3 regions of the Pseudoalteromonas sp. R86517 genome follow, and region 3 is predicted to be linked to each of the others. Evidence: predicted binding sites of a transcription regulator. Region 3 holds the regulator's gene; each other region holds the start of a gene.
The links. Region 3 encodes sigma-54, which starts transcription at its own class of promoters, with help from an activator protein. Its sites were predicted from a motif close to GTTGGCACGNNNNTNGNNT; they were not measured.
Positions count from the first base shown of each region.

Region 1: a site for sigma-54 is predicted at 4,581-4,599, ahead of SJY38_RS11485 (DUF2726 domain-containing protein). Genes of this name have one in related genera too.
Region 2: a site for sigma-54 is predicted at 6,720-6,738, ahead of fliE (flagellar hook-basal body complex protein FliE). Genes of this name have one in related genera too.

Region 1 covers NZ_JAXHCB010000001.1:2,538,174-2,548,148, reverse strand. The annotation lists gene SJY38_RS11505 (peptidoglycan DD-metalloendopeptidase family protein) at 1-523, opposite strand, end outside; gene tyrS (tyrosine--tRNA ligase) at 903-2,102, shown strand; gene SJY38_RS11495 (cobalamin biosynthesis protein) at 2,173-3,117, opposite strand; gene mtnN (5'-methylthioadenosine/S-adenosylhomocysteine nucleosidase) at 3,118-3,825, opposite strand; gene SJY38_RS11485 (DUF2726 domain-containing protein) at 3,945-4,541, opposite strand; gene folE2 (GTP cyclohydrolase FolE2) at 4,656-5,576, opposite strand; gene arcB (aerobic respiration two-component sensor histidine kinase ArcB) at 5,803-8,121, shown strand; gene arcA (two-component system response regulator ArcA) at 8,136-8,852, opposite strand; gene SJY38_RS11465 (HAMP domain-containing sensor histidine kinase) at 9,342-9,975, opposite strand, start outside.
Region 2 covers NZ_JAXHCB010000001.1:717,314-727,288, forward strand. The annotation lists gene SJY38_RS03115 (6-hydroxymethylpterin diphosphokinase MptE-like protein) at 1-1,299, shown strand, start outside; gene SJY38_RS03120 (sigma-54 dependent transcriptional regulator) at 1,642-3,078, shown strand; gene SJY38_RS03125 (DNA-3-methyladenine glycosylase I) at 3,349-3,942, opposite strand; gene SJY38_RS03130 (sensor histidine kinase) at 4,075-5,187, shown strand; gene SJY38_RS03135 (sigma-54 dependent transcriptional regulator) at 5,184-6,608, shown strand; gene fliE (flagellar hook-basal body complex protein FliE) at 6,781-7,113, shown strand; gene fliF (flagellar basal-body MS-ring/collar protein FliF) at 7,134-8,849, shown strand; gene fliG (flagellar motor switch protein FliG) at 8,842-9,882, shown strand; gene fliH (flagellar assembly protein FliH) at 9,886-9,975, shown strand, end outside.
Region 3 covers NZ_JAXHCB010000001.1:272,474-282,448, forward strand. The annotation lists gene SJY38_RS01220 (hypothetical protein) at 32-358, shown strand; gene SJY38_RS01225 (class 1 fructose-bisphosphatase) at 477-1,445, opposite strand; gene SJY38_RS01230 (zinc-dependent metalloprotease) at 1,601-4,030, shown strand; gene mgtE (magnesium transporter) at 4,077-5,435, opposite strand; gene SJY38_RS01240 (HPr family phosphocarrier protein) at 5,695-5,967, opposite strand; gene rapZ (RNase adapter RapZ) at 6,008-6,853, opposite strand; gene SJY38_RS01250 (PTS sugar transporter subunit IIA) at 6,873-7,325, opposite strand; gene hpf (ribosome hibernation promoting factor) at 7,330-7,617, opposite strand; gene SJY38_RS01260 (RNA polymerase factor sigma-54) at 7,645-9,144, opposite strand; gene lptB (LPS export ABC transporter ATP-binding protein) at 9,214-9,939, opposite strand; gene lptA (lipopolysaccharide transport periplasmic protein LptA) at 9,936-9,975, opposite strand, start outside.

The sequences.
Region 1 (9,975 bases), 2.3 Mb from region 3:
TTTTGCTCAGTGTTTCTATTTCTTTGCTATCTATTGATGTGTCGTAATTACCTTCGTCATTTAAGGTAACAAACAAAGTATCTGTTTTTGAAATAACATAACGAAGCTGAGCTAAATCACCGTTTTCTGCTGTTGCAAAACTAAGTATTTCACCTGGGTGAATTTTAGTTAGTTTGCGTGTTTCAGCATTGGTGTTAATTAGCTTGTGAAGCGTTTGCGCTGAAAAGCCAGCACGCTTGAAGATAATTGCTAAATTATCGCCGTTTTTAACTTGATGATCGACTAAGTCGTATTCTGGCAGCTTTTCTGCTGCTTCTGGCGAATTTAATTCAGTTAATTTTTCGTTGTCTTCAACTTTAACTTGTAACTCGTAACGCTTACCAATTTCTAGTGCATTTGCACTATTGTCTTTGGATGCAGTCGCTTTTTCTGAAGGAAGAAAGGCTAAGCCAACAATAGCAGAAACCAAACCTAGAATAAGCAATTTGTGTTTTTTGGGAAGCGTGTTAACCACGTGAACCATAACGTGCCTTTTCTGCTGTCGTGAAAATAAAATATATATTAATGCAGGATATACGTAATAAGGTACGAATACTAGTAAATAAAGCTAAAAGCCCCGCAAATGTTAGTAAAATGACAATTTATAGTTGTTTAAGTTTATCGATTTAAACTGTTTCTAAAGTGCGCTAAAATCGGCGTTTAAACACCATTTCTAATTGCCTAACACAGTGAGACTAAGCTTATTGAGTTTAGTTGCATTATTCGCATAAAAAATTGTTTTAATTAGGTAGAAATTTGTTATGTTAGCAACATAAGTGCTTTTGGTTTAAATCTGTTTTAAACCCTTATGTAGCAAGTCATCTAGTTGCCCCTTCGTTGGCAGAATTTTGGAGTAATACACAGTGGATTTACAAACCGCTCTAGCAGAGATAAAACGCGGTGCAGAAGAGATATTAATTGAAGACGAATTAGTTGAAAAACTAAAGTCGGGCAAAAAGTTAAAAATTAAAGCCGGTTTCGATCCTACCGCGCCAGACTTACATTTAGGTCACACTGTACTAATTAATAAAATGAAAACCTTTCAAGATTTAGGTCATGAGGTTATTTTCTTAATTGGTGACTTTACCGGCATGATTGGCGATCCAACAGGCAAAAATGTAACACGTAAACCACTGACCCGTGAAGATGTACTTGCCAATGCTGAGACTTATAAAGAGCAGGTTTTTAAGATTCTAGACCCAGCTAAAACCACCGTTGCCTTTAACTCTTCGTGGATGGAAAACCTCGGTGCCGCAGGTATGATCAAACTTGCAGCTAATCAAACTGTAGCGCGTATGCTAGAGCGTGACGACTTTAAAAAGCGTTACGGCAACGGACAACCCATTGCAATTCACGAATTTTTATACCCACTCGTACAAGGCTGGGATTCGGTTGCACTTGAGTCAGACGTAGAGCTTGGTGGTACTGATCAGCGCTTTAATCTTTTAATGGGCCGCGAGCTTCAAAAAGTAGAAGGCCAAAAGCCTCAAACAGTATTAATGATGCCATTGCTTGAAGGCACTGACGGCGTTCAAAAAATGTCTAAGTCGCTTGGTAATTACATTGGTATTACTGATGCGCCAAACGATATGTTTGGTAAAGTAATGTCGATTAGCGACGTACTTATGTGGCGCTACTACGACTTACTAAGTAGCTTATCAATCGAAGAAATTGCAGCGCAAAAACAACGCGTAGAGCAGGGCACTAACCCGCGTGATATTAAGATTGAGCTGGCGAAAGAGTTAATTGCACGTTTTCACAGTGAAGAAGCTGCGCAAGCCGCACACGATGACTTTATCAAACGTTTTCAGAAAAAAGCGCTACCTGATGAAATCCCTGAGCTGACAATTACCATTGCAGAAGAAGGTATTTTAATTGCTAACTTACTTAAAGAAGCTAATTTAGTAGCCAGTACCTCTGAAGCAATGCGCATGATTAAGCAAGGTGCAGTAAAACTTAACGGTGAAGATAAAATCACTGATACAAAACTTGAAGTAGCAAAAGGCACGACCGCTATTTACCAAGTAGGTAAACGTAAGTTTGCCAACATTACTGTAGCGTAAGCGCAGTTAAAACTAAAAAACCAGCTTAGGCTGGTTTTTTTGTGCGCGTATTTTGGCTGCTAAAAAACCACTAAATCAGCTTTAATATCTCAATACTGATAATAACTAACAGCCAAAAGGCACGCGCTTGATTTAATCTGTTTATAAACACGGGTACGTCTTCGGCTTTTGGGAGTCGCTCGGTTCCAATTCGCATTTTATTAAAACGCTTACCAAAATAAACCGCAGGGCCGCCTAGCTGTACGCCAATAGAGGCGGAGCACACACTTAAAATCCACCCCGTATTTGTTTGATAAAAGTGTCTGCCATAGTGCTTTATATAATGCATACTTTGTTTACTGGCTTTGTTTGCGGCAATGGTTAATGCAAGTAAGCGTACGGGGATAAATTCGATTATAAACAAAAGTATTTTAAGCGGTTTTAAAAAGTGGCTATTAGGTGAAATATCGGCGCGCCAAGCATGCTGCATTAAAGTCAGTAGCCGATACGCTAAAGTGGCAATTGGCCCAAGTAATAAAAATATAAATATAACGGTAAAGTAATTACGGGCAGTTCGTAAAATTAAGCTTTCAATTAAGGCTTTTATAATACCTGGCGCTGAGAGCTTATTGACCTCTCGGGCAAGCAGTGGCTTTACGAGTTCACGCGCGGTAGATTTTTGGTTTTGTTTTACTAACTTTGCAACACGCAGGGCTTTTTTTTCAATCGCTTTGCTTTCTAGGCACAAATATAAAATGAGGCCCGCTAGCAGCTCAGGATAAAAGGCAAATTCAAGCAGTAACACAATAATAATAAGAATAACGCTTAAAACTAGCGCACAGGCAAGAGTGGAGGCTAAATAAAGGTAACTTTTAGGCTCACTTGGTTTATAAACCCGTTTTCCTATAGCACTAAATACAGCGGTTAATACTGTATTAGGGTGATACCAGCTTTTTAACGGGAAAAAGCGCTCAGCAATGAGCGCCACAAAAAAGGCAATAAAGTCCAAATGGTTTTGAACAATATTGCTTAGCATTTACAGTGTAACTTTTGTTAGTTTTTCCAATAGTGCAACAACCATTTTTGATGAATTGATTGATGCAGTCTCTAAGTATTCTTCAAACGATTGCGGCGACTCTTTACCGGCAATGTCAGACATAGAGCGAATAACCACAAATGGCGTATTAAGCGCAAAACACGTTTGTGCAATAGATGCGCCTTCCATTTCTACTGCAAGCATTGTAGGAAAGTCGCTGCGTGCTTTATCAATTCGCACTGGGTCACACATAAATGAATCACCCGTACAAATTAAGCCTACTAAGGTTTTTACTTCGCTAATTTGCGCAATGGTTTGCTCGGCAGCTTCAACTAGTTTTGGGTGTGCGGCAAAGCCTGCTGGCATTTGTGGAACTTGGCCAATTTCGTAGCCAAAAGCGGTTACATCTACATCGTGATGGCGTACTTCTGAAGAGATAACAACATCGCCAACACTTAAAGAGGGATCAAAGCCACCGGCAGAACCTGTGTTAATAACACAGTCAGGATTAAAGTTATCAATTAATAACGTGGTTGCAATCGTTGATGCCACTTTACCAATACCCGATTGCACAAGTGTTACTGTATTACCTGCTAATTCGCCTGTGTAAAAGGTAAACCCTGCTTTAGTCAGCACTTGTGGGTTTTGCATTGCTTCACGTAAAATTTTAACTTCTGGCTCCATTGCGCCAATAATACCAACATTCATAGTGTTTGATTCCTGAGTTTGAATACGTAGATTATACGTGAAGTTAGCAATAAAAAACAAAAAAGCGAGCTGTTTTACGGCTCGCTTTAAATACTTTTAGGAGAGTATTTAATTCTATTTTAAATTTCGGCTAACGCAGTGGTTTGCGCTTTAGCCTGAGAAGGTGACAATACCGCAGGTTTACTTACACGATTACGTGTTGGACGAGCCGATTGCACCGCTGCAGGTTTGCCTAATTTAAACATAATTGCATCGCGCACCTCTGAAGGGCGGTAGCCTGATTTTACTTTCATACGAATATGTGGAATGCCAGCAGATTCTAAAGCGCCGTTTACAAACCAGTCGCGCTGCGCTTTGTGGCCATCTTTATTGGCGTTGTTAACTAAATCGACCGCAGCGACTATCGTCATTTTCTCTTTATCTACCAGCACAAAATCGAGTTGCTTATTTTTAGCTTTAGCTAAAGCTGCACGTTTTGATTTAGCAGAGAGGCCTTGCTTGCAGTCGATTACATCGATGAGTTTGACGCGGCTCACAATTTTGTATTGATCGCCTACCGCACGCTCTAAAAGATTTAAAAATGCACCCTCAACCTGTGTAAACACAGTTTGTTTGCGGGTAAAAGGATAGGGATTGCCGCCATCATCACTAAATTTTGACGCAACCACAGAGGCCCCAACCACTAATACTAAAATTGATAATAAAGCGAATTCCATACGGTAACTCCATAACAACAAATTGACACTGCTCAAGTAAAGCAATTTACGTGCCTAAAAATTGGTTGTTATAGCTAATTACCGTATGTATTTATTATTAATGCAGCAGGGCTGTTAGGCTTTGTAACCGCCCTCAATTCCTTTAACGGCAATCGCGACTGCATCATGCGCATGGAGTGATTCGTAATGATTAATTTGCAGCCAGTAATCACTAAAGTTATCGTTTTCAAGAACCGCTTTAATTTTACGTGCAGCGTCTTCACAAAACATTAAATTTTGACCGTTAAGGCGGGCAAATTCTTGCTCATCTTCACGTTTTACTGCCGCTTGTACGGGGGTTTTTAGTTCAGCTTCTAATGTATCAATTAAATTTACTACGTCAAATTCACTAATCGTGTTATCTAGTTTTACTTTAACGTTTGCAATTGAACGCTGTGAGTGAGGCGTTGCCACAATACCCTGCGTTGTACCTAGCCATGCTAAAACATCTTTTTGATTAAGTGTTTCTTGGTTAAACTTTTCGCTAAAAGCATTTTGAATAAGTTGGCGAGCAAGTGCTGCAGAGCATGGACAGGTTGATGAATAAGTAACATCAACGCTTAGCTCGTAGCTAATTACGCTATTTTCAATAGTGCTGGTTAGGGTAATTGGGTAGCTTTTCCAACCTGCTTTACCGCTTAACAACGATTTACGACGCAGCGGTAATTCAAATTTAAACTCTATTTGAGCTTTGTCACTTAATCCTTCGTGGCTGGTGATAAAGGTATCGAGTGCTTGAGCTAAAGTTTGTGGGTTAACTTGTTGCTCTGTTGAGAGTAAATCAAGCGCTAAAAATAAACGCGACATATGAATGCCTTTAGCGTCTTCTTTATGCAAATTAACAAAGGCACGCGCTTTTGCGTTAACGGTAACGGGTGCTAAATCTTTCGATTCAAAAATAAATGGCAGTTCTATTTCGCCCATACCAACCCAGTCTAACTTACCTGTTTGTAAGGCGGGAGCCGTATCAGCTATATCGGGCATGTTGGTTTGCATGTGCGCTACTCGTTATTGGTCATAATAAAGCGCAGCATTTTACACTAAATAATTTATTGCTGAAATGATGAGTTTAACAAGTAGGCAAAAGTAAACATGAAAATTTTCTGTTTTTGTCGCACAACATGAATATAGCTAATAGAAAAATGCTAAAATCTGCTGCAAAATGCGTTTGACTATTAATAGGCACTTTTTATTTATGCCTAGTAACGAGATACACTGACCTATGACCGATTCTTCTTTGAGCCCTTGGGCTCGAGTACTTTCTAGTTTAATAACTCGCTTTGGTGAGTTAAAAACCGCGGCAATGTGCTACGCGCTTTTATTAGGCGTGTCGCTTATATTGTCGAGTATGTTTTATTATGTGGCACTGGGTGAGGTTAATTTAGTTGATATTTTAGCTGTGGTATTTTTTACCGCGGTTGTATCTCCTTTTATGATCAGTATTTTACTCAACTCGATTAGACAATTAGATGCCTCATACGCTTATTTAGACAGCGCCACAAAACAAGAAAAGCTGTTAAACCAAACATTAAAAGATAATATCAACCGCCTCAACATTGAAATAGATGAGCGAAAAATGGCTTTTCATGCCAAGCATCGCGCCATTGAAGAGCTTCGCCGCGAAATAGCAGAGCGTAAAAAAACACAACAAGAACTTGCTCAGCAAGGCATGCTCCTTCGCTCTATTGTCGACTCTTCCCCCGATTTATTTTATTACCGAGATAACAACGGCGTGTTTGCCGGCTGTAATAAAATGTTTGAAGAGGTTATGGGCAAAACCAGTGCTGAATTAATTGGTAAAACAGTTGAGCAAATTTTCCCGAGCTACTTTTTAGCAGAAGTACTCAGAACCGATAAACAAGTAGAGCAAACGCATCAAGCGCTGACAATTGATGTTGAATATATGGTTAATGGTGAAAACCGTTGGTTTGAGCTGCGTAAATTACCGTTTATAAACGATCAAGGTGACTACATAGGTTTGCTTGCATTTGGCCGTGATATAACCAGCCGTAAAGAAGCAGCACAAGCGCTTGAAACAGCCTATAAGGATAAAGGTAAGTTTATAGCAACGCTTAGTCATGAGCTGCGCACGCCATTAAATGGCATTGTAGGTTTAACCCGAATGCTACTTGATACAGAGCTTAATAAGCAGCAACGCAGTTGGTGTAATACGGTATTTTCGAGCGCTGAAACCTTAGGTAATATTTTTAACGATATTATAGATTTAGATAAAATAGACCGAGAGCAGTTAGATATAGCAACCGACTCTATTAACGTTTCAGACTTTATTAACGATGTAGTGAACTTTGCAGGTTTAATTGCTGAACAAAAAGAGCTTGAATTTTCAATTGAGCGAAATGGCACATTAGATGTTTATGCACTCCTAGATCCAACGCGTTTACGCCAAGTGGTATGGAACTTAATTAATAATGCCGTTAAGTTTACCCAGCATGGCGAGGTAAAACTCACATGTAGCCGAGAAGAGCGTAACGATGGACCGTGGCTTGAACTTAAAATATCAGACACAGGGCAGGGGATCCCAGAGGATCAACTCTCGCGCATATTTGATATGTACTACAAAGCCCCAGATTTAAGCGGTAAAAACGCGATTGGCTCAGGCATTGGTTTAGCCGTTACCAAAGCGTTAGTCAGTGCAATGAAAGGCACTATTTCGGTAACCAGTGCAGAAGGTGAAGGCAGCTGCTTTACCGTGCACATACCGCTTAGCTTATGTGTAGCGCCTACTGAACAAAGCTATGCCGGTAGAGGTTTATATATTTTACTTGTAGAGGATGTGCCATTAAATGCTGAAATTGCGACTAACCTGTTAGAGCAGCGCGGCCATGAAGTAATTTGGGCCGAAACGGGTGAAGATGCACTCTCGTTTGTAGAAACCGAAGACGAGCTAGATTTAGTACTACTTGATATGCAACTGCCCGATATAAATGGTGATGAGGTGGCAAGACAAATACGTGCCGATAGCCATTTTGATAAACTACCTATCGTTGCGCTTACAGCGAATGTACGTAGCGCCGAAGAAGACTTAGAAGGTATTTCGGTGCAAGGGGCGCTTGCTAAACCGATTAATACAATAAAGCTTGATAAAATGCTAGCTGATTTGTTTGATATTCAACAAAGTGAATCAGACAAACCGCTGCTCACGGTAAGTAAAGAAGCGCTTGAGGGTATTAATGCAGGTGTGCTTGATGTTGAAACCATTGAAGACTTTGTAAACTCTATGGGGCTTGAAGTATTTAAGCGCAGCAGTGGTTTATTTGAAAAACTAAACCCGCAATATCAGCAAGAGCTGCAAAGCGCGTTAAATGAAAACGACAGGGAAGAGTACAAATCGGTGGCGCATAAGCTTAAAGGTGCTGCGGGCTCTGTAGGATTAAACGACGTACAGTTACATGCTAAAAAGATGGAACACGGTGCGCTTGATGAATCAGATGAAGTACTAAAAGAATGGTTAGATACATTGGCAGATAAAATAAATGAAGGACAAATTGCCCTTCATTCGTTTTTACAATTATTAGAGTAAGCGGTTTACTCTAATTAAGCGTCGATTTTACCAATAAAGCGGTAACCTTCACCATGGATGGTGCTGATTAGCTCAGAAGTAGAATTATCACTTTCGAAGTGCTTACGAATACGACGAATCGTTACATCTACTGTACGGTCATTAGCGCGAAGCTCACGGCCAGTCATATGCTTAATAAGTTGCTCACGGCTAAAAATACGCCCTGGAGAATCAAGCATTAAACGCAGCGCTCTGTATTCACCTTTAGGTAAACGCTTAGCATCACCATTTGGTGACGTTAAACAACGGCTGTTTTCGTCAAGTTCCCAACCGTTAAATGTAATTACACCGTTGGTTTCTAGCACTGACTCTTCGCCGCCTAGCGCTGTACGGGTAATTAAGTTGCGAGCGCGTATAGTCAATTCACGAGGGTTAAAAGGTTTAGTGATGTAATCATCAGCACCAATTTCTAAACCTAAAATACGGTCTACATCGTTATCACGGCCGGTTAAAAAGATTAAACCGACTTTACGTTTTTGGCGTAATTCACGTGCTAAAATTAGCCCGTTTTTACCCGGTAGGTTGATGTCCATAACTACAAGATTGACGTCATCATTATTTGTAAGCTTGTCATGCATATCATCGCCATCAATGGCTTCAATAACTTTGTAACCTTCAGCTTCAAATAAACTCACGAGGTTTAGTCGAGTTACGTCTTCATCCTCTACGATTAGAATGACTGGCGTTTGCATTATTAATTAACCTTTTTGGAATATTTTATTTACAAAAAATCGAATCTTAACTAAATAATTCGATTACTAGAGATTATAGGATTATACCCAAATGTTAACAAGAAAAAACAAGTTGGATAAAAATAAAACAGTAGGGGTGTTCCAAACTAACCAAAAGGCATTGTGCAAAAACTACTGTTTAATGATATATAACGGATGCAGCTTTTGAATTATGAAAACGAAGCCATTTCCTTTAATAATTGATACATCCACCAATCGCTTAAAGGTACTAAAAATAATCGCGCAAATTCAAAACGGAATTATATCATTTTATAACCTTTCATCAATGTATGTGATACTGCAAAAGCAATAAAGTTCAGAAATTGTATCGCTTAATTATTAGATCAAGTTAAATAATTAAACATGAAATACCACATGCTCTCTCTATAAGGTCATTAAATGGTAATTCAAGTAAAAAGCGTAAATAAATACTCTTTTTTTAAACACTTTTTATGGAATTGTAATAACAAAGCGTACGCCGGGTTTTGCATCTAGGTCATACAGTATATGCCCACCTAATGCTTGGGTTACTAAGTTGTACACTAAGTGCATGCCTAAACCACTTGCCCCTTGGCCTCGCTTAGAGGTTACAAATGGGTCAAATATCCTGTTTTTGACATTTTTATCAACGCCTTGGCCGTTATCTGTGTAGATTATTTTTATTTGTGGGCCTGTTATTTCTATATCAAACTTAATTTCGTTATTTTCGCTATTGCTAAAACCATGAATGGCAGAGTTTAAAATAAGCTGTTGGAAAATTTGTTGTAGTGGCTCAGACTTACTTTCAATGGTTAAATCACTCGGACAATTGATCACAACGTTAGGCTTTGACTTTATTAACTCTGATTGAATCGACATTAACACATCAGATATTAACCTATGGATGTTTACATGGGTTTTAATCCCATCATCTTGAATTACAGCTACCTTTTTAAAGTTAGAGATAAGGTCGGCCGCACGGTTTAGGTTTCTATAAATTAAATCAAGGTTTTCGATACCTTCGTCAATAAAGCGTTTTAGTTGGTTAGAAGTTAGAGACTTATTATCAAAACTAAGCTGAATATCGGCAAGTTTATCGCGCAGC
Region 2 (9,975 bases), 440 kb from region 3:
TACTTAGATCGAGTTACCAAGCAACTATCCTTACAGTTTGTCGGTAATATTTTAGGGTTTGGTTTTTATGATGATGCTATTTTAAGTATTGAAAACTTTTCAAAAAACTTCGATGTGCCTTTTCTTAGACCCGATAGTTTAGACGAGTTAAAAAATGTACCTGTCTACTTAATTGCTAACGGCCCATCACTAGATAAAGACATTCAGTGGCTGATTGAACATCAAAATAACGCCATTGTTATAAGTTGCGGCACAGCGCTCAGCGCCTTATACAAATATGGTTTAAAGCCTGACTTTCATTGTGAAATGGAACGCTGTCAAGTAACCCATGATGTTTTAGCGTCGTTTTATGATAAAGCGTTTTTTAGTGGGATTACCTTACTTGCATTAAATACTGTATTGCCTTCTGTTTTTGCTATGTTTGAAGATAAAGTCCAAGGTGTAAAGTGGGGGGAGGCTAGCAGTAAACTTTTCGTTCAAGGCCTGGGGCAGCAGGAAAAACCCGCATTATTGGTAAATTGTAATCCAACAGTGAGTAATTGTGCGTTGGCTTTTTGCGAAAAAATAGGTTTTACAGATATAGCTTTGTTCGGTGTTGATATGGGCTATAAGTCTAAGCAACATCACTCTAGAAACAGTGTCTATTATAAAGGAGACCAAGACTCTGGTTTATATACACACAAAGCTAAGTATAAACTAAAAGCCAATTTTGATGCTGACGCTCTAGTGGAAACAGATGAGATATTTAAGTATTCACACACTGTACTTGAAAGAACATTAGCGCAAAATCCGCATTTAAAGGTAAAAAATTGCAGTGACGGGGCTTATGTTGAAGGTGCTAAGCCAACTCAGGCCGATTCATTAGTTAGTTCGTTAATAGAGAATAAAGCCGCACTGATTTCAAATATAACTGAAACGATTAAAAGTTCAGAGACTTATACTAATGATGCTTTTGTTGCGCTCCATAATGATGTGCCGTTGTTTTTAGATTTGTGTAACTTATTTATTGAGCAACTATCAGGTAAACCAGCTTCTATTAATGTAGCGTTAGAATTATTAGATGAGCAACTTCGTCGCCTTTCAAGTTTTAATAACACTAATATTAGTTACTTTGATGAGTTATTACGCGGAACTATTTTACATACTCATTCTATGTTAGTTAATTCGCTGTATAGTCATGAAGAGGAGGGGCAGGCGTTGGAGAATTTTCATAATAGTGCTCAGATAGTTTGCAGTTACTTTGAAGAGATAAAATCAGATTATGAGGAAAAATTTTCTGAGATTGAACCCTCAATATGAATACATATAAGGGTTTTAATTTTCAATTTGTTAGTATTATTTATAGGTTTAAAATTATATTTTGAACCCACATTACATTAGTAATGTTCAACTTTATAATAATCAATTTAAACCGATACCAAATTTTAAGCCTTTACTGTCACAGTTATTATATGGCACACAAACTCAAGTTACTTGAATAACAATAATACTTAAGTTTTAATCATTAAGTATTATTGTTTTATAGCGATGTCTATTTTTTGGCGTTTATGTCAAAAAACCGCCGCTATTACTTGCATCCATTCAGATCTCGCTTACAATTTAGCTAATAAAATAAATTAGTGAAATTATGGCTCGCTAACTATGATCTTGATTTTAGATAATAATAATAACCGTGCAATAGGATTAAATGCATCGCTTACCTTTATTGGGGAAGCTGTGCAGTTACTTGACGAAAGTGATTTTGAGCAAGTATCTAGTAAGTATCAACAACAAGAATGCATTGTTATTTTAGGTGCATTGCAAAGCTTAGATCATGAAAGCTTAATTAAGCGTTTTCCAACCCTGCCTTTTTTACTGATTGGTGAAACACTCAAGCCCTTATTAAGTATTGCTAATGTAGTGGGCTTAATTTGTGAGCCGTTTAATCACGAAGTAACCACACAGTTATTACACGACTGCCAACAGTACCAACGTATGCTTCCTGGAAGTCACAAGCATCATAAACCACACAAAACATTTGATGGTTTAGTTGGCGAAACAGACGCAGTTAAAAACGTACGCTTTTTAATTGAGCAAGTGGCTAAAACCGATGCAAACGTGCTTATTTTAGGTGAGTCGGGTACAGGTAAAGAGGTGGTTGCGCGTAACGTCCATTTATTATCTAAACGCAATACTGGGCCGTTTGTACCAGTAAACTGTGGTGCTATTCCTGGAGAGTTGCTCGAAAGCGAGTTATTCGGTCACGAAAAAGGGGCGTTTACCGGCGCTATTTCTGCACGTAAAGGGCGCTTTGAATTGGCTCAAGGCGGTACGCTATTTTTAGATGAAATTGGCGATATGCCGCTGCAAATGCAAGTAAAGTTATTGCGTGTATTACAAGAGCGCAGCTACGAGCGTGTAGGTGGCACAAAAGCTATTCAAGCAGATGTACGGGTGATTGCCGCTACTCATCGCAACCTTGAGGAAATGATTGAAAAGGGCAGCTTTAGGGAAGATTTATATTACCGTCTAAACGTGTTTCCTATTGAAAACCCGTCACTTAATGAACGTGCTGACGACATACCTTTATTACTTAAAGAGCTAATGCGCCGTGTTAATGAGCAAAGTGGTACGTCGGCTAAATTTACAGAGCGCGCGGTTGAGAGCCTCAAAGAACATGCTTGGCCTGGTAATATCCGAGAGCTTGCTAATTTAGTGGAGCGCATGGTGATTATGTTCCCTGAAAAAGTAGTGGATGTACCCGATTTACCCAATAAATATCGCTACATCGAGGTAGACGCATACGAGCCAGAGTACCCTGAAGAGCTACTTGAAAAAGATGCCTTTAACGATATTTTTAGCTCAGGTTTTAGCGATTATGATAATGAACCTGAGCCTGAATTTAGCCAACCGGGATCTGGCGTATTACCCGAAGAAGGTATAGAGCTTAAAGATTATTTAGCAGAGCTTGAAATAAGCTTAATTACCCAAGCGTTAGAGCGTTTTGATTACGTTGTTGCGCGCGCCGCAGAAATATTAGGTGTAAGGCGTACAACGCTTGTTGAAAAAATGAAAAAGTACAATCTATCGCGAGATTAGCAGTATGCAAATGGTGAAAGACTTTTCGTTATTTATTATTCATTTTTGAGGAGTTAATTTACGGGCTTTGCCCGTCACGCAAGCAAGCTTCGCGTTTACAAGATAAACGCAAACTTAAACTTTGGCGGTAGACGCGAAGCTTGCTCGCGTAAAAAGCGCAGCTTTTAATTACTTAGCCCCCCCAAAAAACGAGGTCAAATGAGAAACCACAATTAACTTACACGTTACTTCTCTAAAGCGAGCCTTTAAACCTCTTTGTGAGCAAATCGCTTACTCACTAAACGCCTTTATAATTTCTTCTTTTCTAAAACAATCATTACTGTGATCGTTTACCATGCCACAGGCCTGCATATGTGCGTATACCGTTGTAGGGCCCAAAAATTTAAAACCTCGTTTTTTTAAATCTTTTGCAAACGCTTTTGACTCCTCGGTAATTGCAGGGGTGTCTTCAACACTATTTAAATCACTAATAATTGGTTTATTGCCCACAAATCGCCATTGGTAATTACTAAAGCTGCCAAATTCTTTTTGAATCTCAATAAACCGCTGAGCATTATTAACGGTGGCAGCAATTTTTAAGCGGTTACGCACTATGCTCTCATCTTGCATTAGCCGTTCTATATCATCGGCTGTAAAGTTAGCCACTTTTTGCACATTAAAATTAGCAAATGCTTTTTTATAGCCTGCGCGCTTTTTTAAAATGGTGTACCAACTTAAGCCCGCTTGCGCCGACTCGAGAGTAATAAATTCAAATAATTTCGTGTCGTCATAAAGGGGGGCTCCCCATTCTTCATCATGGTATTTCACATAATCAGGCTTTGTGGCGTCGAGCCATGCACAACGGCATTTATTTTGCTCACTCATTATTATTCCTTTTAGTGTGCGTCATTTTTTTGTTACGCGATATTGTAAGGTAACTAAATGAAAAATATATAAAATAATATTGGTATAAATTGTGCATTTAGCCCTGTATCTACATCATTAAGAGATTTGATTATGGCCCTTGCGAGTGTACTTAAACCACAGTTTATTACTGCAAAACAGTATAACCCATGTTTACTTCAAGAAGAGTACATTGGTGAATTAAGTGATTTAAGACAGCAAGCAAGTTGGCTGTCGCACTTAGTTGATACTATGCCTGCGGGTGTTGTTGTGCTTGATGGCAAAGGGCTTATCGCAAAAGCCAATCAAATAGCGATTGATATGTTAGGCGAGCCGCTCGAAGGAGAGAAGTGGTTTAACATTATTCAACGCTCTTTTCGTCCCCACCAAGATGATGGACATGAAGTGTCGCTCAAAGATGGGCGACTTATAAAGCTTGATATTACTGCGCTAGCGCCAGAGCCTGGGCAATTAATATTAATGACAGATTTAACAGAAACGCGCCGTTTGCAAAAGCGCGTAGCCCATATGCAGCGCCTAAGCGCGTTAGGTAAAATGGTGGCATCGCTTGCGCACCAAGTGCGTACACCGCTCTCGGCGGCTATGTTGTACGCGGCCAATTTGGGCTCTAAAAAGCTACCAGAGTCATCACGGGATAACTTTCAAACTAAGTTAATGTCGCGTTTAAAAGATTTAGAAACCCAAGTTAACGATATGCTACTTTTTGCCAAAAGCGGCGAGCAACAAGTGGTTGAACAGGTTTCTATGCAGCAGCTTTTAAACGAGGTAAAACTAGGTGCCGATGCAATGGTGGCCTTAAATAACAGCTCACTTGTTGTTGAGCTACCAGAGCCAGACATAGAAATTACCGGTAATAAAACCGCGCTGGCCAGTGCTATTCAAAACCTTATTCACAATAGTATTCAAATTATTGGCAGCCAAGCCCAGGTGACATTAAAAGCGCAGCGCGATAGTAGCGAACCCGATACCGTGCGTATTAGCGTATGCGATAACGGCCCTGGTGTAGAGTTGAGCAAAATAGAGAAAATTTTTGAACCGTTTTATACCACAAAAAGCCAAGGTACAGGGCTTGGGCTTGCTGTTGTAAGCTCTGTGGCTAATGCGCATCAAGGACGTGTTGAAGTGGTTAATAATGCCAATGGTGGTGCATGTTTTAGTTTATTGCTGCCCATATGCACGGCCTCAACGCTGGAGAAAACAGCATGAGTAATACAATACTAGTGGTTGAAGATGATGCAGGTTTAAGAGAAGCACTCATAGACACGTTAGAGATGTCGGGTATTGCCTGTGTTGCAGCCGATAGTGCTGAGCAAGCCATGATCCAATTAAAAAAATCTGAGTTTTCATTAGTGGTCAGCGACGTGCAAATGGGCGCGATGAGCGGCCTAGATTTACTTAGAAGCATTAAGCTTAACTACCCAGATCTCCCCGTATTAATGATGACTGCCTATGCAACGATTGATGATGCAGTAGAGGCAATGCGCTTAGGCGCAATTGATTATATGGCTAAACCATTTGCCCCTGAGGTGCTTTTAAATATGGTTAGTCGGTATTTACCCGAAAAGCCAAAAGACACTGACGGCCCAATTGTTGCCGACCCTAGCAGTATTGCGCTTTTAGAACTGGCGAGCAAAGTGGCGCGCTCAGATGCAAGTGTTATGGTGCTAGGCCCTAGTGGCTCTGGTAAAGAAGTGCTAGCGCGATACATTCACGATAAATCAAACCGATGCGATGCGCCTTTTGTGGCAATAAACTGTGCGGCTATTCCCGAAAACATGCTTGAAGCTACTTTATTTGGCTACGAAAAAGGCGCGTTTACCGGTGCAATACAAGCATGCCCAGGTAAATTTGAACAAGCCCAAGGCGGCACCATATTACTTGATGAAATAACCGAAATGGACTTGGGGCTGCAAGCTAAGCTATTACGGGTATTGCAAGAGCGTGAAGTTGAGCGTTTAGGTGCCCGAAAAACAATTTCACTCGATGTAAGAGTACTCGCCACCAGTAACCGCGACCTAAAAGAAGCCGTTGCAGATAACCAATTTAGAGAAGACTTATATTATCGCTTAAATGTATTCCCCCTAATGTGGCGACCGCTCTGTGAGCGCCCAGGGGATATAATTGTATTGGCTAAGCATTTAATAGAGCGCCATTTAGTTAAAAGTAAAGAGCCGCTAGCAACGCTTGATAGTGCCGCTGAACAAAAATTACTAAGCCATGCATGGCCTGGTAATGTACGCGAGCTTGATAACGTAATTCAACGTGCGCTTATTTTGCGAACGGGCAATGCAATTGGCGAACAGGCTATTTTTATTGAAAACTTAATGCAAGCGCCAATTAACAGTATGCCTAAACAGGAGATAGCGCCTGAGCAAGTGAGTACTTCCAGTGGCGCGTATTATGATGACAAAATAACGCCTGCAGAGGTGAGTAGCTCCCTGCCTAGTGTTGATACTGGCAGCTATAAAGATGAGCTAAAAGATAAAGAGCATAAAATAATATTAGAAACCCTAGCGCGCTGCCAAGGCAAACGAAAAGATGTTGCACAAACACTTGGGATCAGCCCGCGTACTTTACGTTATAAACTAGCACAAATGCGCGATTTAGGTATTTCGCTGCCCGCATAACTTTATCCCTTTCTTCCATATAACCCTAAACTAACCACGCTTAGTTTAGGGTTGTCAAATCTCTGACTCTCAAAAACAATAGTTAACCTTTTGTAATTAAAGGTTTATTTTTATGGCACACTTTGTGCTTTATTCCCTTTATGAACGTTAACTGCATTTGCCAGAGAAAATTATGAAAATTCAAAACAGCGCGCTATTTCAAGAAATGCAATCAATGGCTTTAGAAGCAGGCCATACAAATCAAATCAATAAGCTACCTACTCAAGCTCAGCCGACATCGTCTGCTCAATTTGGTGACTTACTAAGTGATGCATTAAACACGGTTAATGGCTTACAACAAGATGCCAAACAAAAAGTAGTGGCTGTTGAAATGGGTGATAGAAGTGTATCGCTTGCTGAGGCAATGATTGCCTCACAAAAATCGTCAGTGGCATTTGAGGCTACAGTACAAGTAAGAAATAAACTTGTTGAGTCATACCAAGAAATTATGAACATGCCTGTTTAAGTAGGTAGTGGAGAATTATTGTGGCGCAATCTAATCAATCAACAGATCTTGCTCTTGCTGGCGGCGGTATTGACCAAAGCGAAGATAACGAGCAACAAGAACAAAAGTCGGGCTACTTAAGCGCCTTAAATGGTGTTGATGTGCTTCGCCAAGTCACCCTTATTATTGCGCTGGCTATTTGTTTAGCTATTGCTATATTTGTGATTATTTGGGCACGTCAGCCAGACATGCGTCCGCTGGGTAAAATGCCAACAGAAGAGCTGATCCAAACCCTTGATTTTTTAGATGCACAAAAAATTGACTACGAGCTAGATGGCAACGTAATTTCGGTTGATGAAAGCGAGTATCAAAACATTAAATTGCTGATGGCCCGTGAAGGCCTAGAGCAAGGTCCTACCTCAGGCACCGATATCATAATGCAAGATATGGGCTTTGGTGTTAGCCAGCGATTAGAGCGAGAACGTTTAAAACATGGCCGCGAGCAACAACTTGCCCGCACCATAGAAGAATTAAACAACGTAACACGCGCTAAAGTTTTATTAGCCATTCCAAAAGAAAACGTATTTGCACGTAGAGAGAAAAAGCCATCAGCCACAGTGGTATTAACTCTTAAGCGCGGCAGAATGCTTGATGGCGAAGAAATTGACTCAGTGGTTGATATGATTGCCTCTGCAGTACAAGGGCTTGAGCCTTCACGTGTTACGGTAACAGATCAAAACGGCCGCTTACTTAATTCAGGCTCGCAAGACTCATTAGCAGCACGCTCTCGTAAAGAGTACGACATTGAAAGAAAGCGTGAGCAAGAGTATTTAGAAAAAATAGACAGTATTCTTATTCCCGTAGTCGGCTTGGGTAACTACACTGCGCAAGTTGATTTAAACATGGACTTTAGCTCAGTAGAAGAAACACAAAAGCGCTACAACCCAGACTTACCAGCAGTAAGAAGCGAAACCACATTTGAAGAGAACAACATTGGTGGCTTAGCGGTAGGAATTCCTGGGGCACTGACTAATCAGCCACCTATGAATTCAACTATTCCAGAAGTGGCAGGTCAAGGCAATGCTGGTACGGCAACGAACCCAAGCCGAGTGCATAAAGAGGCTACACGTAACTTTGAGCTAGACACCACCATTTCGCATAAGCGCCAGCAAACAGGGGTTATTCGCAGAATTAGCGTCTCGGTTGCCGTTGATTATGTGCCAAAAGTAGGTGAAAACGGCGAAACAACTATGGCGCCGCGCTCGGTAGAGGCTTTGTCAAATATACGTCGCCTATTACAAGGTGGGGTAGGTTTTGATATGCAACGCGGCGATGCATTAGAGGTGGTAACCGTGCCATTTGTACGCGAAGCAGTTGATTTAGACTTAGAAGTACCGCTGTGGGAGCAGGACTGGTTTATGAAAATCGTCCGCTTAGTACTGGGTGCGCTGGTTATTATTGTGCTTATTATGGCAGTTGTTAAGCCTATGCTTAAACGCTTAATATACCCAGATGATACGCTCGAAGAGTACGATGAAGATGCATTAAGCTCAGGAGTTGATATTGGCGATAGCACGCTAGATATGCTAAATAAAGACTTTGATTCTGCTTCTGTAGGCTTCTCAAGCGATGGTACACTACAGCTGCCAGATTTACATGGCGACGAAGATTTGCTTAAAGCGGTAAGAGCACTTGTAGCGAACGAACCTGAACTCTCATCACAAGTAGTGAAAGCGTGGTTAACAGAAGATGACTGATCAAGAACAAAAACAACTCCCGCCAGCGTTTGATGTTGACAAGTTAGATGGCGTAGATAAAGCCGCGATTCTTTTATTGAGCTTATCTGAAGAAGACGCAGCGCAAATACTTAAACACTTAGAGCCTAAGCAAGTGCAAAAAGTGGGTATGGCAATGGCTGCGCTAGATGACTTGTCACAATCTAAAATAAGCGCAGTTCACAACTTATTTATAGAACAAATACAAAGCTTTAGTACAATTGGCTTCCAGTCAGAAGACTTTATTAAAAAGGCGCTTACCGCCGCATTAGGTGAAGATAAAGCTGCTAGTTTAATAGACCAAATTGTAATGGGCTCGGGCGCTAAAGGCTTAGATTCACTTAAATGGATGGACTCAAAGCAAGTTGCCAATATTATTCGTAATGAGCACCCGCAAATTCAAACTATTGTTTTATCGTATTTAGAGCCTGAGCAATCTGCAGAAATCCTAGCGCAATTTCCTGAAAAAGTGCGCCTAGATTTAACTATGCGTATTGCGAACCTTGAAGAAGTGCAACCTGCAGCATTGCAAGAACTTAACGAGATTATGGAAAAACAATTTGCCGGCCAAGCAGGCGCACAAGCCGCTAAAATGGGTGGCTTAAAAGCCGCGGCAGATATAATGAACTACCTAGATACAAATGTAGAAGGGCAGTTGATGGACTCTATTCGTGAGCACGATGAAGAAATGTCTCAGCAAATTCAAGATCTTATGTTTGTGTTTGAAAACCTTATGGATGTGGATGACCGCGGTATTCAAGCCATATTGCGTGAGGTACAGCAAGACGTACTAATGAAAGCAATTAAAGGGACTGACGAAGCGCTTAAAGATAAAATTTTGGGTAATATGTCTAAACGTGCAGCCGAAATGCTTGCCGATGACTTAGAAGCAATGGCACCAGTTAGAATAAGTGAAGTAGAAGCTGCCCAAAAAGAAGTGCTTTCTACAGCAAGGCGTCTATCTGACTCGGGTGAGATTCAGTTAGGCGGCGGTGGTGGCGAGGAGTTCCTATAAGCTATGTCTAAATTAAAAGGTCGCCCTTTACATGCAGATGAAGCTGATGAGCTTTTAAAAAACTGGCCAATACCTGATGTTGCTCCTGATGAG
Region 3 (9,975 bases):
CAGCAGTAGAGCAGCAAGAATAACAAATATTATGAATATACAAAAAGCATTGGCCGAATTTATTACCTTTGGTGAGCAAAGAGATGATGCTATTAGCGTTATTATTTCTACCCCAGCAGAGGAAAGTGCTCCCGGTTATACACTCACAAAGCCGGTATTGATTGACGTGCTAACACGTTGTGTAAACCACGAAATAGAGATAGATGATTTAGAGCTATGGGCAAATGTGGTTGAATCGCGAGATGATATAAATTGCGCCGAACACGAAGGGGTTATTTTTGCGCTCAGTAATAGTGAGCAAATGGGAGAGCTTGATAGCCAAAAGCTTGAACAATTACTGACATTATTGAAGGGCTAGATATTTAGGCTGACTCTTATTTTAGATGCCAACTTACTGCGGTTATATGTAACGAATAAATAAAAAAGCCGTATTTAAATTAAATGCGGCTTAGTATTTTTTACAACTGACAATTAATTTACTTATGATATCCCAAGCACGTTTCTACTTCGTTTTTAGAGCCTAATATTACCGCCACACGCTGGTGGATTGCATCGGGTTGAATATCCATAATACGCGCAGTACCCGTAGATGCGATGCCCCCTGCTTGCTCAACTAGCATAGCCATGGGGTTGGCTTCGTACAGTAAACGTAGTTTATTAGGTTTATTTGCATCTTTGGTGTCGGTTGGGTAGGTAAATAAACCACCACGGCTAAGTACACGGTGCACATCGCCAACCATAGCGGCAATCCAGCGCATGTTAAAGTTTTTAGCACGTGGGCCGGTATCGCCAGCGAGTAAGTCATTAATATAGTTTTGCATTGCTGGCTGCCAATGACGCTGGTTTGACGCATTAATGGCAAATTCGTTTGTATCAGCAGGGATAGTGGCAAAGTCTTGTGTTAGTAAAAAGCTACCTTGGGTTTTATCTAGCGTAAACATGCGTGTGCCTTTACCTGTAGTAAGTGCAAGCATAGTTGATGGGCCGTAAAGCACGTAACCTGCAGCAACTTGTTTGTGGCCTGGCTGCATAAATATACTTTGATCGGCGGCGTCTGAGCCTTCTGGGGCTTCCATAATTGAAAATATAGTACCCACTAGCGAGTTAATATCGGTATTTGATGAGCCATCAAGCGGGTCAAACGCCACAATGTATTTAGCGTCTTGGTTGCCAGCTACGGTGTAGTCTTCCTCTTCTGAGGCGATGGCTTTAACTGACCCAGACTCCAGTAAAATATCTTTTAAAAGCTGATTAGATAATACATCGAGCTTTTTTTGGGTTTCGCCTTGAATGTTTTCATCAAGCGTTGAGCCTAATACGCCAGAGAGCGCACCTTGGCCAACACGAAACGAAATTTCTTTACATGCTGCTAAAATGGTTCTAATTAACGATAAAAGTTCTCTAGGACAACCGTCTTCTAGTAATACTGGTGGGAGTCTACGCATTCTATTTTCCTGATAACGTGTACTAGCTAATCTAAATGTGAGAGAGATTAACTTAGTGCGCTGAATTTCGTCTTAAATACCTGTATTGTTTAAATAGCACTGTAATAATGGTGCCACCTAATCGTACTTAAAACGCCAATAACAAAGATAAGATTATGAAAAAAATACCACTAATAAGTTACATATTCTTTACTGTGCTGTGCTCTATGATAACCCAAGCGCACGCAGCAATTAAGCCTATAGATGAATTTACTGCGCAAATGAATCACTTTCCTGGGTACTTTTCGTTTTATTACGATACTCAAAACGGCAAAGTGTTTTTAAAAGTAGATAAATTAGAGCAGCAATTTTTACTTCAGCAAAGCTTACCCTATGGTGTTGGCTCTAACGATATAGGCTTAGATAGAGGCCAACTTGGTAACACGCATTTAGTTCAGTTTGAGCGTTTTGGCGATAAAGTAATGTTACGCGCGCTAAATACATATTATCGCGCTAATACTACTAACAAAGCTGAGCAGCAAAGTATTAAAGAGGCCTTTGCATCCAGTATTTTAGCGGGCTTTAAAGTGGTAGCGCAAAGCGAAAAAACGCTCCTGATTGATTACACACCTTATTTATTAAGCGATGTACACGGGGTAAGCCGTACGCTTGCAGCGCGCGAGCAAGGCAGCTTTAGCCTTGATGAATCACGCAGCGCTGTGTATATGAATCGCTCAAAAGCGTTTGTAAAAAATACCGAGCTTGAAGCAGTATTAACGTTTAAGGGCACTAAACCAGGTAAATTTGTGCGCCAAGTAAGTGCCGATGCATACGCACTTACTGTACATATGCACCACTCACTTATTAAATTACCTGATGATAAATACACGCCGCGCAAATTTGACCCGCAATCAGGGTATTGGAGCATTGAGCATAAAGACTACGCAGCCCCCCTTGGTGAATCTATGTTTGTGCGCTATATACCGCGTCATCGCTTAGCTAAAAAAGATCCAAGTTTACCGATTAGTGAACCCGTTGAGCCTATTACTTATTACCTAGATCCTGGCGTGCCTGAGCCGGTTAAAAGCGCGTTACTTGAAGGCGGTAAGTGGTGGAATGATGCCTTTAGCGCAGCAGGCTATAAAAACGCATTTATAGTCAAAGTATTGCCGAGCAATGCTGATCCTATGGATATTCGCTATAACGTTATTCAGTGGGTGCATCGTGCTACACGTGGATGGTCTTACGGAAGCTCTGTTATAGACCCTCGTACCGGCGAAATACTCAAAGGGCATGTAACACTAGGCTCATTGCGTGTACACCAAGATATTTTAATTGCAGAAGCCCTTGGTGCGCCTTATTTAAAAGGTAACGAGGTGGCTAAAAACTTACAGGCAATGGCACTTGATAGGATTCGCCAGTTAAGTGCTCACGAAATTGGCCATACGCTGGGCATTGCACATAACTTTGCAGCCTCGGTGGGGGATAGAGCGTCGGTTATGGATTACCCGCACCCATTACTTAGCTTTAACGAGCAAGGCGAGCTTGATGTAACCCGCGGCTATGCAAGCGGTATGGGCGTATGGGATACCCAAGTTATTAAATATGGTTACAGCGACTTTACTAATCAAGATGAAAGTGCTGAGCTTGCAGCAATATTAAAAGAGAACAAAACGAAGGGCCTTGAGTTTATATCTGATAGCGACGCACGCGCAAAGGGCGGGGCACACCCTACAGCGCACTTATGGGATAACGGTACTAACCCAGCGCAAGAGTTACTTAGAGTGCTTGATGTACGTAAAAAAGCGCTTTCGCAATTTGGTATTAACAACATTAAAACGGGCGATGCACTCTCGCAGTTAGAAGAAAAACTCGTGCCGCTTTATTTATTTCATCGCTATCAAGTAGAGGCTGCAGTTAAGCTAATTGCGGGGGTTAACTACGAATACGAAACACGTAACAACTCACCTGCTAAGGGCGCGCAAGTGGTTGCAAAAGCGCAGCAGCAAGCGGCGCTTAGTGCTATTTTAACAACATTAAAACCGGCTAATTTAATTTTGCCTGAGTCGGTGTTAGCGCTTATTCCGCCAAAAGCGTATGGGGAGTCTAAATCGCGTGAAAGCATAATAGGGCGTACGGGTTTAACACTTGATGCGATGGCTTTGCCAGAAGTAGCTGCGCAGCATAGTTTATCGTTATTATTAAACCCACAGCGTTTAAATCGTTTAGCTCAACAACAAGTTCGTAATTATAATTTTTACAGCTTAGATGAGTTGCTAGAGCAGCTTTACAGCCAGGTGTTTAATGTGTCATCACCTAATACAATGAAAGGCAAAATCACCCAGCGGGTGCAATTTTTAACTGCAAAAAATATGGCTGATTTAGTCACTAGCGACAAGGTAAGTCCAGAGGTGCAGGCGCAGTTACGTTTCTACTTGGTAAAACTAAGCAAAGAGTACAATCAAAACTCAATGTTAAGTAATACCAGTGTAGGAGAAAGCGCATTTAAACAGTATTTAGCAGAGCAAATAAAACAGTTTTTAAAAGTAGGTAAGTGGCCTGAAAACTTCAGTGGTTTACCAATGCCACCGGGCTCACCAATTTAATTATATGTTTTAGTGTGTAGTGGCTACTTAACCTGAGCTCAGGTTGCTAAATAAGTAGCCACGTTGCGGTGCCTAAAAAGGCAAAAATACCGACAATATCAGTCACCGTTGTAAGTACAACACTACCTGCAAGTGCAGGGTCTATATTCATTTTTTTCAATAAAATAGGAATACATGCGCCAGCAACACCAGCCACTACGAGGTTCATAAACATTGCAAATGCGAGCACGCCGCCAAGCATAAAATCCCATTGCCAAAGCGCAATTACACTGGCTATAAGTATTGACCAAATAACCCCGTTTAATGCGCCTATCGCCAGCTCTTTAGCCATTAAAAATCGTTGGTTAGTTTGGTTAATATGGCCCACGGCAATACCGCGAATAACTAGAGTTAAAGATTGGCTACCTGCTACACCACCCATTGAGGGCACAATGCCATTGAGTACAGCTAAAATAGGTAATATATCTAAGGTGCTTTCAAAAAAGCTGGCCACAAAGGCGGCAGCTAAGGCTGTGAGTAAGTTAACGCCAAGCCATACTGAACGCTTTTTTGAGCTTTTTAAAACAGGAGCAAAGGTGTCTTCTTCATCATCAAGACCGGCAAGGCTTAATAAGCTGTGCTCTGCATCTTCACGAATAACATCAACAATATCATCAATAGTGACACGCCCAAGCAAGTGGGCGTTATCATCGACTACAGGGGCCGATATCCAGTTATGGCGCTCAAATAACTGAGCAACTTCACTTTCATCCATCGAAATAGGGATAGACTCACAGTCTTCATCCATTAAATCTTGAACAATTTTTTCAGGCGGATTAGTTAACAGTGTACTAAGTGATAATGCACCTAAAAAACAGTTATGTTTATCAACAACGTATAAATCATCGGTGCCCTCTGGCAGCTCACCGCGTAGCCTAATATAACGCAGCACAACATCAAGAGTAACGTCTGGGCGAATGGTCACCGTATCGGTGTTCATTAGCGCGCCTGCAGAGCGCTCTTGGTAAGATAAAGCTTGTGTAGCGCGTTCGCGGTCTTGCGTATCCATAGCGCTAACCACATCTTTGTACACGGTATCAGGTAGGCTACGCAGGACTTCACCTAAATCATCGTGGCCCATATCCTCAGTGGCCGCGGCAATATGCTCAGGTTCCATTTGTGCAATGATACCTAAGCGTACATCTTCAGAGAGCTCTTCTAGCACATCCCCTTGCACATCTGGGTCAACCAGTTGCCAAAGCATGCGTCTAATTTTATGCGGAGAGGATTCAAGCAGCAGTGCTGTATCACAAGGTGCTGTTTTTGCTAGCATGCGTCTTACTTGAACAAATTGCCCACTATTAAGTGATTTAGTCACTTGTTTTAGTTGCTGTAGTGGATAGTCTTGTTCAAACGCTTCTGGCATTGGCATCCTAAATATTTTTGTGTAATGGAAAGGTGTTTAGTAAGTGGTGTTGCCCACTGTCATTTTCTTTATTTTTTGTGCTAAACCCAATGCTGGGGCTAAATTAGTGTTTAAAATTAAGTAACCAAATTTAGCAGGGGCATGGCTTTATTACCTTAAATTAAAGCACTAAATTAGGCGAGTCGGAATACCCTAACTTACTAAATCTTTATAGTTCAGCCTGATAAGACTTTAACTTATAAGGCTATGGTGCTTTAAGTTATTCTTGTTCGTTAAATCGTTGTGCAATTAATTGCCCAACCGCATGCAAAGCTTGCTCTGAATCAGGGCCTTCACAGACTACTTTAACTTCTTTACCTTTACTGCTTTCAAGTAGCATTAAAGCTAATACGCTGTCGCCTGCGGCTTCTTTATCATCTTGGTGTAAGGTGATTTTAGCATCAAACTGCACAGCTAATTGCGCAAGGACCGTTGCCGCTCTGGCGTGTAAGCCTAATTTATTTTTTATTAAAAATGTGTCTTCACAGCGCATAAATTACTATACCTAAACTGAACAGGTTATTATTTTAAGGTTACTTTTCTTGCTCACGATGACGAATTTTGACATTCGGATGCGTCATAGCAAAGCTCTCACCAATGGCTTGCGCTAAATAAACCGAGCGATGTTGACCACCAGTACAGCCAATTGCAATAGTGAGGTAACTACGGTTATTGCGCTCTAAGTGTGGCAGCCAAGTTTGTACAAAGGTTTGAATTTGCCAAGTGAATTTTTGCACTATGCTGTGATTTGCCAAAAAATCTTTTACTGGTTGATCAAGGCCCGTAAGCGGTTTAAGTTCAGGCTCCCAGTGGGGGTTTGGCAAAAAGCGAGCATCAAAAACATAATCAGCTTCTTTAGGTATGCCGTGTTTAAAGCCAAACGATTCAAACGTTACAATAAGTTGCTTATCTTTTTTACCCAGTATTTTTTCGCGAATTGACTCTGCTAATTGGTGCACACTTAAATCGGTGGTATCTAGCATAAAGTCAGCGCGCGTTACGAGTACATCAAGCAGTTCTTTTTCTTTTTTTATTGCTAAATCAAGCGGCAGCGAATCGATGGATAAAGGGTGTAATCTGCGTGTTTCTGAAAAACGTTTGATCAGTGTTTGATCATCACTATCTAAATAAAACAGTGTGGGTTTAGCAAAGTCAGGAAGGTACTCGAGAATATCGTTAAATTCGTCTTGTTCTTTGGGGATATTACGAACATCTATACTAACGGCTATTTTGTCATAGTTATCTGAAACACTTCGCACTAAAGAGGGCAGTAAGTTGACCGGAATATTATCTACGCAATAATAGCCTAAATCTTCAACCACGCGTAAAGCAACCGACTTACCTGAACCAGAACGGCCGCTTATGATAATTAACTCCATTTATAGCCCTTAGTATTTACTACGATTGATCAACAATTACTTGATAAAGCTCTGCATCGGTTTTAGCACTACGCAGCTGTTTACAAAATTCTTTGTTGCTCAGTTTATCAGCTATGGTTGCCAGAGTCTTTAGGTGCTGTTGGTTATCGCCATCTGGTACGATGAGTGCAACAAAAATATCAACAGGGCAGTTATCAATAGCATCAAAGTTAACAGGCGTGTCGCTAACAAGTACTAAAGCCAGCGGCTCTTCTACGCCACCCATTCTGCCATGAGGAATGGCGATACCCCGGCCAATACCAGTACTGCCTAGCTTTTCTCTGCTTGCCAGCGCATTAAGAATATCTTGTTGTGGTAAGTAGGGGAGCTTTTCATGAGCAAGCTCACTGATAAACTCTAAAATTCTTTTTTTACTACTAAAAAGGACCGCAGCTTTGCTGCAGTCCTGGCATACTAATGTACTTAATTTCATAATATTAGTGTCTAGCAAGCTTCTCTTTATGTTTTATGACTTGACGATCGAGCTTGTCAATCAACGAGTCTATAGCGGCATACATATCTTGGTGCTCTGTTGAGGCAAATAAATCTGCGCCACTTACATGAATAGTCGCTTCTGCTTTTTGGTTGAGTTTTTCTACATCGAGAATGACATGCACATTGCTAATATGATCTGAGTGCCTTTCTAGCTTTGCAAATTTATTATTTACATAGTCTCTAAGTGAATCAGTTACTTCTACGTGACGACCAGTTAGGTTTAGTTGCATAAGCATTTCCTCTTTGTTTTTTACGTCTTATATCAAACTCTTTCTCTGATTTGACGGTGGAATAGCTAGCGATTCACGGTATTTTGCTATTGTGCGTCTAGCTACTTTAATTCCTTGCTCTGCCAATATATCCGCAATTTTACTATCACTCAATGGTTTAGCTGAGTTTTCCGCGGCAATTAGCTTTTTAATTAGGGCACGTATTGCGGTTGATGAACACTCTCCGCCGTTTTCTGTGCTTACGTGGCTTGAGAAAAAATACTTAAGCTCAAAAATACCACGTGGCGTATGCATATATTTTTGTGTTGTAACACGCGAAATTGTCGATTCATGCATTTCTACCATCTCAGCAACATCGTTTAAAACCATTGGCTTCATGGCTTCTGGGCCATGTTCAAAAAATGCCTGTTGCTGTTTTACAATACAGTTTGTTACCTTAAGCAGCGTGTCGTTTCTGCTTTCAAGGCTTTTTATAAACCATTTAGCTTCTTGTAAGTGAGAACGAATAAACTGGCTATCACCACTTGATTTTACGGTACGTGACATAGCCGCGTACTGACTATTTACGCGTATTTTTGGCATGCTATCTGGGTTTAGCTCTACCACCCAGCGGCCTTTTATTTTTTTAACCGACACATCCGGTATTACATACTCCGACTCTTCCCTTACTATTGTATCTGCAGGTTTTGGGTTGAGGGTATGTATTAGGGTCATGACCTCTTTAAGCTCGTCTTCTTTAAGCTTAGTCTTTTTCATTAATGTACGATAGTCGCGTGCCGCTAATAGATCAATGTGATCGGTTAAGATCATTTTTGTTTGTTCTATAAAAGGGGTGTCTTTATCAAACTGGTTTAGCTGAATGCACAAGCACTCTTGTAAACTGCGCGCGGCTATACCTACAGGGTCAAATAGCTGAATACGTTTTAAAACGGCTTCTATTTCATCAAGTTCAACTTCAACTTCGTCATCGTTTTCTTGGTTAAAGCTTTCTAAAATTTCTTCGCAACTTAGCGTTAAAATACCCGAGTCATCTACAGCTTCTACAATGGCAATAGCAATGGCTTCGTCAGTTGGGCTAAAAGGAGTAAGCTGAAGCTGCCACATTAAATACTCATGTAGCGTTTCAGTAGAGGCACCTTGATAAATAGACTCATCTTCTGGCATTGGGCCTGAGGATGCAGCAGGGGCTGCGCTCATGTACTCATCCCAAGTTACATCCATTGCCATATCATCGCTAACGGTGTCTTTATTTAAAGCTTCGCCACTGTCTTGCTCGTACTCGCTGGTTGTATCGTCAGCCGATGCGCTTACGGTTACATCATCCGTATCTGCTTTTTGTTCATTTTTTCCAGCCGACTCTTCCGTGTAATCTTGCTCTTCTACTTCTAATAGCGGGTTGCTATCAAGTGCTTCTTGTATTTCTTGCTGGAGATCCAATGTACTGAGCTGCAGCAAGCGAATCGCTTGTTGCAATTGTGGAGTCATTGTAAGTTGCTGGCCCATGCGCAGCTGTAATGATTGCCTCATGTATCTCTAACAATCCTTTTATGTTGTTATAATTAATATTAGCAGATGCTTGTAGGTGTGGCTTAAATGTTACAGCCTAAATTGCTCGCCTAAATAAACATCGCGTACAGTTTTGTCATTTAATACGTGTTCTGGGGTGCCAGATGCAATTAGCTCCCCATGAGAAACAATGTAGGCTTTTTCACAAACATCAAGGGTTTCTCTTACATTGTGATCGGTAATTAATACGCCAATGCCACGGTTTTTAAGATGCTCTATTATTTTCTTTATATCTAACACTGAAATCGGATCAACACCAGCAAAAGGCTCATCCAATAAAATAAATTTAGGGTTTGCTGCCAGTGCTCTGGCAATTTCTACACGGCGGCGTTCACCACCAGAAAGCGCCATACCTTGGCTATCGCGAATATGCTGAATACTAAATTCATCAAGTAAGTTGTTAAGCGTTTCTTCTCGTGCGGCTTTATTGAGCTCTTTACGCGTTTCTAAAATAGCCATTAAGTTTTGATAAACTGTCAGCTTTCTAAATATTGATGACTCTTGCGGCAAATAGCCAATGCCTAAGCGGGCGCGGCTGTGCATAGGTAATAACGTAATGTCGTTATCATCAATAGAAATTTTACCTTTGTCGCTAGGTACTAACCCTACAATCATGTAAAAGGTGGTGGTTTTACCTGCGCCATTAGGGCCCAATAAGCCAACAATGCTGCCGGCTTCTACTTCAAGGCCTACATTTTTTACAACTTGGCGGCCTTTATAGCTTTTTGCTAATAGTTCTGCTTTTAAGGTGCTCATGGTTGACCTTCGTTACCTGTTTTTTCTTTAATTTTT